Regions from separate parts of the Paenibacillus sp. Y916 genome, predicted to be linked through region 1. Evidence: a T-box and tRNA genes for the amino acid it is inferred to sense, from the RefSeq annotation. Region 1 holds a T-box; the other holds one or more tRNA genes.
What was found. A T-box is a leader RNA that pairs with one kind of tRNA and senses whether it is charged. The one in region 1 lies ahead of AC1TO9_RS10805 (valine--tRNA ligase), so its partner is inferred to be a tRNA-Val.

Region 1 (3,576 bases):
GAGCATATAAATATAGTGAGTTAAGAATAATGGGCTCATGCCATGAGTCGACTCATGGTTAGAATATGCTGAAAAGGAGGACGTTACCTGTGTTTGACCAGTCCTATGGTTTGCGCTTTGATATTTATGAACGCATTCAATTATCAGAAGAAGTGGCTGGAATTGCGGAACTTGAAGAGGTTGAATTGTTACCGCATATTCAGGTGATTAATCAGGATGAGGAAGCTACACTCCGGGGGCACTTATTACTAACAGGTTTATACAGGGGAGAGGGTGAAGAGGAGGGTACACAACGGCTTGAGCACTATATTCCCGTTGAAATTACTGTGCCTCTTAACCGTGTATCATCCTTGAACGAGATTGCTGTGGAGATTGAGAACTTCGACATCGATTTGTTATCCAAGAGAAGCCTTAACATTACAGGAGTGCTGTCATTGCAGGGGGTTGAATCACCGGGAGAAGACATATCAGCCTGGAATGCCGAAGAATTCACGGTTGTACATGCTCCGGATTGGGATGTGTTTCAAGGGTCTTCATCTAGACCATTGGATAAAGATATAGCCTATGAGGATCAAGTGCAGAATGAATTGCTAGAGTTAAGTGAATCCGTTGATTTGGAGGGTTCTCAAGCTAACATATCGGCGCTACATATAGATGAGGAAGATCTTGCTCGTCTTAAAGATCACTCAAATGTGTGGCAAATTAAATCTGAGGATGACCAGGAACTCTCATCACCTACGCAAAACAGTCTTCCTGATGAGCATGTTATGAACGACAACAATGGAGAACGAGAGCCGTCATTGGATTCAATAGAAGGTGGATTGTTAGAAGAGGATTCAATTCTAGTGACTGGAATACCGGAAGCTGATCAGCTTAAAGAAACTGATGAGAAAGTGGAAATGAAAATTGCTTTAGGAAGCAAAAAAGAACCCACAACTTCTAAGCAAGACCATGTTGGATTATCGTCAATATTGAGTTCTAGTCGTGCGAGAACACTAAGAGATTTGGAGCAACAGGTTCAGGAAGAGCAGCAGCAAGCTCGTGAAGTGAATAATGATCATGCAGTAAATGAAGAGGTCGAGTGGAAAAGTCTTTTTCTCGGCGGAACATCTGAGAAAACGCCATTCAGTAAAGTTCGACTTTGTATCGTACAAAGGGAAGAGACGATTGATTTGATTGCAGATCGCTATCAAATGAGTCCGAGAGAACTGCTATTGCATAATCGTTTATCTGAGCAGACGATTGAAGAAGGGCAGATTCTTTATATCCCGTAACATGTAACGATAATTTTATTAACACAAAGGGCTATCACCTTAGTAGATTTTCATTACTAAGATGATAGCCCTTTGTGTATATAAGAGGTTGTTCAAAAAGTCATCTTTTGATCACGAAGTATGCCAAGAAGCTTATTCGACATCGAACATTGAATTCAGCCGGTCCTTCCGGTGCTCACGTAGGTACTGCCTACGCTCCGCTCCTCACTCCCTTGCTTCATCCAATCTTCTTGGTGCTGAAAATTTGACTTTTTGAACACGCACTATAAGATGTTGTATATAGTCAACGTCCTTAATGTACACGATGTTGACTATATGCAACATGCACGCTATTATTAATACAGAATATTGACAATCAACTGTGAATGGGAAGAGTAGTTGGCATACCCTTCAGAGAGCGGAATTGCAACGCTGGAAGATTCCGTAGGATGTAAGCCAAGCGAAAGTCGCCCTGGAGTTGCCTGTTTGAGTCCATGTGTTATACAAGGGATTAGAATATGGCCGGTTGCAGCCGTTATCTGTATGAGTGTCGTGAGAAGTATCATTGTAAGCCTATGTCATATTGGCTTATTATTTTACTTATCATGAAACAAAGGTGGTACCGCGAAAGATAACCTTTCGTCCTTTGAGGGCGTGAGGTTTTTTTGTGTTCAAATATAAGAAGTATACGTTTTACTTGAATCAATTTCATAATCGCCGATGCAGCTAAATCGGGTTGCGTAATTATGAAATTGATTCTCGATACTCTAATCCTTATATTTCCACAGAGACGGGTACCGTCCACGAAAAAGGACGGCATAATCGTTTCTGCTTGTTAGATATTTTGAAGATGTACTGGAGGTTTAATAATAATGACAGATAAAGAAATGAAAACAACGACGGAAATGCCAACAACGTATGATCCTAAATCCGCTGAACAGAAATGGTATAAATATTGGTTAGAGGGTGAATTCTTCAAAGCAGGTCAAAGACCGGATGCGAAGCCATATACCATCGTTATCCCACCACCAAATGTGACAGGGATGCTTCATATTGGTCACGCGATGGATTTCACATTACAAGATATTCTAATACGAACCAAGAGAATGCAGGGGTACGATGCGCTTTGGTTGCCTGGAACTGATCATGCAGGAATTGCTACACAGACGAGAGTAGAGCAGAAGTTACGTGCGCAAGGAATAACTCGCTATGATCTGGGAAGAGAGAAATTTCTAGATCAAGTATGGGAGTGGAAAGATCAGTATGCGAATACGATCCGTGATCAGTGGGCTAAGATGGGGTTGTCTCTTGATTATTCTAAAGAACGGTTCACATTGGATGAAGGTCTCTCCAAAGCTGTAAAAGAAGTGTTTGTGAAGCTCTATAAGAAGGGGCTAATCTACCGTGGTAAATATATTATCAACTGGGATCCAGTTGCACGAACAGCCTTATCTGATATTGAAGTGGAGCATAAAGAGGTACAGGGACATCTTTATCACCTGAAGTATCCTCTACAAGATGGTAGCGGTCATATTGTTGTGGCGACGACGCGCCCTGAGACGATGCTAGGAGATTCTGCTATTGCTGTTCATCCAAAAGATGAGCGATATACAGATATGATTGGCAAAACGGTCTTACTACCTATCGTGAATCGTGAAATACCGATTATTGCTGATGAATATGTCGATCGAGAATTTGGGAGTGGTGCAGTTAAGATTACCCCTGCTCATGATCCGAACGATTTCGAAGTAGGCCTCCGTCATCAATTGGAACAAATTATAGTTATGGATGATACGGGAACGATGAATGATCTTGCTGGTCCATATGAAGGTCTAGATCGTAGTGAATGCCGCAAACAGATTGTAAAGGATTTACAAGAACAAGGTGTGTTAATCCTTATCGAGGATCATGTTCATCAAGTTGGACATAGTGAGCGTACGGGAGCTGTAGTGGAACCTTACCTTTCTACACAGTGGTTCGTTAAGATGAAGCCATTAGCAGAACGAGCGATTGAAGTACAGAAGTCTGGTAAGGGTGTAAACTTCGTTCCAGATCGATTTGAGAAAGTTTATTTGAATTGGATTGAAAATGTACGTGACTGGTGTATATCAAGACAACTTTGGTGGGGGCATCGCATCCCTGCTTGGTATTGTGAATCATGTGGTGAGATCCACGTTTCCCAAGATGATGTGAATGTATGTTCTAAATGTGGAAGCACTGAACTAAGACAGGACGATGATGTACTTGATACTTGGTTCAGCTCAGCACTATGGCCTTTCTCAACACTTGGATGGCCTGATGATACGGAAGATCTGAAACGATA
Region 2 (3,576 bases), on a different contig from region 1:
AATAAAATTTTGAACATAAGGATTACCCGTTTGTCTGTCGCTATAATAAGACCAAATATCTTGCTGTATCTTCCTTTCGCTATTGCTTCTATGCGTTCGCCTTCAGTTAAAATACTCGGAAGTTCTTTGATTTCTTTATTTTTTAGAAAGTTGATTCCGCCATCAATTGCTTGTAACTGATTAAATATCTCTTCTAGGTTAGGCATAGTATCACTCCTGATAGTCCTCATCGGTTGAGGTATTCGCTACTAAAATATGACTTGAATACAGTCTATCAAAACTAGGTAAATATATCCATGTAACTATGAGAATATTTGATAAACACTCGAATAAGGAATGAATGTTCGTATATGATACAAGCGAATGTACTTATAGGGAGAGGGTGTCATGTCAGCTAAATATATCGGTCAAATAGTCGAGATTATCTATATGTACCAGTCAGGAAAGATTACACAAAGTCGCATTGAGGTAAACTCAATCCGTAACGAATTGATTAAAGCGACCGATCTCAGGATTGGATCACCACGGGCATTTCGCACGGACAATGTACTGACATGGCAACACATTAAAATATCTTAGGGGTGGGGAAATGCTTGAGGATCTAGAACGTAAGATATTGTGGAAACTTTCTAATTTTTATTCGATGCATAAAATATTTCCTTCTATCAAGAAAAACAGAATACTGGAGTAGTTATTAATGTGACACTGGATTCCGATTGTGGTTATTATAGAAGGAAGTTAACTGAAGCTTAATGATCCTTTCATTATTAAATACCCCGCTAACCTTAATTGGTCGGAGGGGTATTTTTTTAGCTGTTTTGGGGCTATCGTACGAGAACACTCTTAAAATTTGGTGGTTGTTCACCAACATCTAACCAACCTATAAAAACAGAAAAACCCTTGATACACAAGGGTTTTCAGTGATGATCTGTACTGGATTCGAACCAGTGACCCCTACCCTGTCAAGATAGTGCTCTCCCGCTGAGCTAACAGATCGAAATGGTATTATATTATGTCAGACACAATGAATATCATATCAGTAGCGGGAGTAGGTGTCAATATCATATTATGAGAGGTTCGTAGTATGAAGTTGAAGAGATGCATCTTATGTAATGAGCCATTGCTCAGTATATGTTTCATTCATCATCCCATTTACGAGAGTAGCCCTTCTTGGTGACATAGTAGAAAGAGTAGATAAGGACGATGGTCATCACGACCACAGCAGTAATGGTAACTCCCATACCCATGAAGATATCCGACTCCTTTCGTGTTAGAATAGGTCTTGCTAATTAATCAAACTATACAACAATTTATTTTTTTTGTATAATAATTCGATTAGAAAAGGATTATGAGATATACGATCAGAGAGAGAGGTAATGAAATGGCTGCTGAAATTATTCATGTGAACACAGAGGAACAATTACAATACGGAATGGATATTCGAACAAAGGTATTTGTGGAAGAGCAGCAGGTACCACTTGAGCTTGAAATGGATGAATATGATGCGATTAGTCCTAATGTGCATCACTTGTTAATACAAGATGATGAAGAATATGTGGCCACGGGTCGAATTATTTATTACGACGATGATACAGCGAAAATGCAACGGATTGCGGTTATAAAGGAATATCGTTCAAAGGGATTCGGTCGCGTGTTGATGATCGCGATGGAAAAGTTGGCGGTGGAGCTAGGATTGCAATATGCGGTACTGGATGCTCAATGCCAAGCGGAGTCTTTTTATGCTAAGCAGGGATATGAAGTAATCTCAAAGGAACCTTTCGATGATGCCGGAATTTTACATGTTCGTATGAAGAAGAAGTTATAGTCCCAACCTGCATCAAACCATCACCTATTGGGAAGCCTAGACGATAGCCCTGAACATCATTAGAAAATCAATTAAAAGGAGCGATCGCTATGGAAACATCAGGCCGTGAACAATTTGTTGCTGTGCAGAAGAACGGGGATGGGGATCTAACGGCATTTCAGACTTCATCAGGTCGTGTATTGGCTTATGAACAAGCGCTGCAGGAAGTGAATGCAGGGACGATTGCTGGCGTTAATATATTTAAAGGGAAAGATGGAGGATTGTACATTCGTGGAGATGCGGATGGAGATCCATCTAATAACTTAGATCAGTTACCTATTTTTGAATAATGCAAGACTGAAAGAGCCAGCTGTAGACTCCCACAATGGAGCCGCAGCTGGCTTTCTTTTATTTAAAACTCATAAATCAGATTCTGCTCTAAGAAGGTCATGCTACCTGTCTCATTAAGAAAGTGATCCTTCTCATCACTGTAATGCATTAGGTAGATTTTTTGTTGAATATCTTCAGATAGAGTTAGAAGCTCTTGAAGGGTTGTGTGAACCTCTCCAGGACCTTGCAATTGGCACTCATGAAGGATCGTCTTGCATCCGCGTGTTTGAACGAGGCGGCGAAGTAGTGAAGGGTCAAACGTCATGTCAGCGCTGTAAAAGATGCTTTCATTAATATATATAGAGTAACTTGATTTGCCTGGAATATGTTTCGTTGGAATTAATTCTACTATCATATGTTCGGTTATGTAATGAGGTTTCAGCGGCTGAAGCGGCCGTACGTCAAAGATGTCCTCTAATCTGGTGATTTCCCCGGCTTGATAACATCCACCTTTTAAAGTGTTCTCCCATAATGGTTCAACGAGATCATCTGAGATATAAAGAATCATCTTGCGCTTGTATATGTACTTCATTTGGAAAGCTAATTCTTCGAGTCCACCTACGTGATCTGCGTGAATATGGGTGATGAGTACCGCATCTATTTCATTAAAAGCTTTGCCCAAGTTGTGAAGTGCAAGTGGTGCTGTTATGCCACAATCAATGAGAAGAGTGAACTGTTCATCATAGAGTAAGGCATTGTTATTGTAATAGCTTTTGGCAAAAGCATTTCCAGTTCCGAGCATTTCTAATTGTAAACTCAAGATGATTACCTCCTTTTCTTGTCAGGTATCATTAATATAGCATTCATTAGGTAGTGGCGACAGCAATAATTTTCATAGAGGATGTACAAAAAGTTATAGTTCAGCGTTCCCATTAGGTGGAATTCCCATACAATAAGGTATGGTTATACATCTGGAATGGGGTGTGATGATGGTTAAATCTATAAGTAAGAAACCAGTTCAACCTAAAGGCGAAAAGGTAGTAAAAGAAATGAAACTTGTTACATCTCAAGTATGTGAAGTTTGTAAGACACCTTGTGCGGATGGAATAAGGTATAGAGAAAGAATGAGGATACCTGGCGCATTAGGGAACGGTATTCCTTGTATTCTAACCAAATGGAGTAAATAAATAGTAATGAACATGAATGCTACGAAAAACCTGCAGAAATCAGTTCTGTAGGTTTTATTTAGGCGATACCCTCTTTTGACCGCAACTTGCACATAAATGTTGTGTATATATGTATAGCATCATGAATGGAATAGGTTGGAGGGGGCGTTTTATTATGAGATGGAAAAAAATAATAGTGAGTACAATTGTCATGTCCCTCATGGGGGGGTCCTTGATGTTTGCCGATCCAGTCAACGAGAAGATTCGCTTTTGGGT

Region 2: it has a tRNA-Val gene. The T-box ahead of AC1TO9_RS10805 (valine--tRNA ligase) is inferred to sense a tRNA for this amino acid. The anticodon was not compared.

Annotation. Positions count from the first base shown of each region.
Region 1 is NZ_JBXCJA010000004.1:27,044-30,619, reverse strand. Features, by position in the region: gene AC1TO9_RS10810 (LysM peptidoglycan-binding domain-containing protein) at 90-1,274, shown strand; T-box leader at 1,627-1,903, shown strand; gene AC1TO9_RS10805 (valine--tRNA ligase) at 2,126-3,576, shown strand, end outside.
Region 2 is NZ_JBXCJA010000001.1:358,150-361,725, forward strand. Features, by position in the region: gene AC1TO9_RS01605 (PH domain-containing protein) at 1-206, opposite strand, end outside; gene AC1TO9_RS01610 (hypothetical protein) at 388-579, shown strand; tRNA gene AC1TO9_RS01615 (tRNA-Val) at 925-996, opposite strand; gene AC1TO9_RS01620 (GNAT family N-acetyltransferase) at 1,382-1,825, shown strand; gene AC1TO9_RS01625 (DUF3892 domain-containing protein) at 1,915-2,154, shown strand; gene AC1TO9_RS01630 (MBL fold metallo-hydrolase) at 2,217-2,954, opposite strand; gene AC1TO9_RS01635 (hypothetical protein) at 3,094-3,321, shown strand; gene AC1TO9_RS01640 (copper amine oxidase) at 3,476-3,576, shown strand, end outside.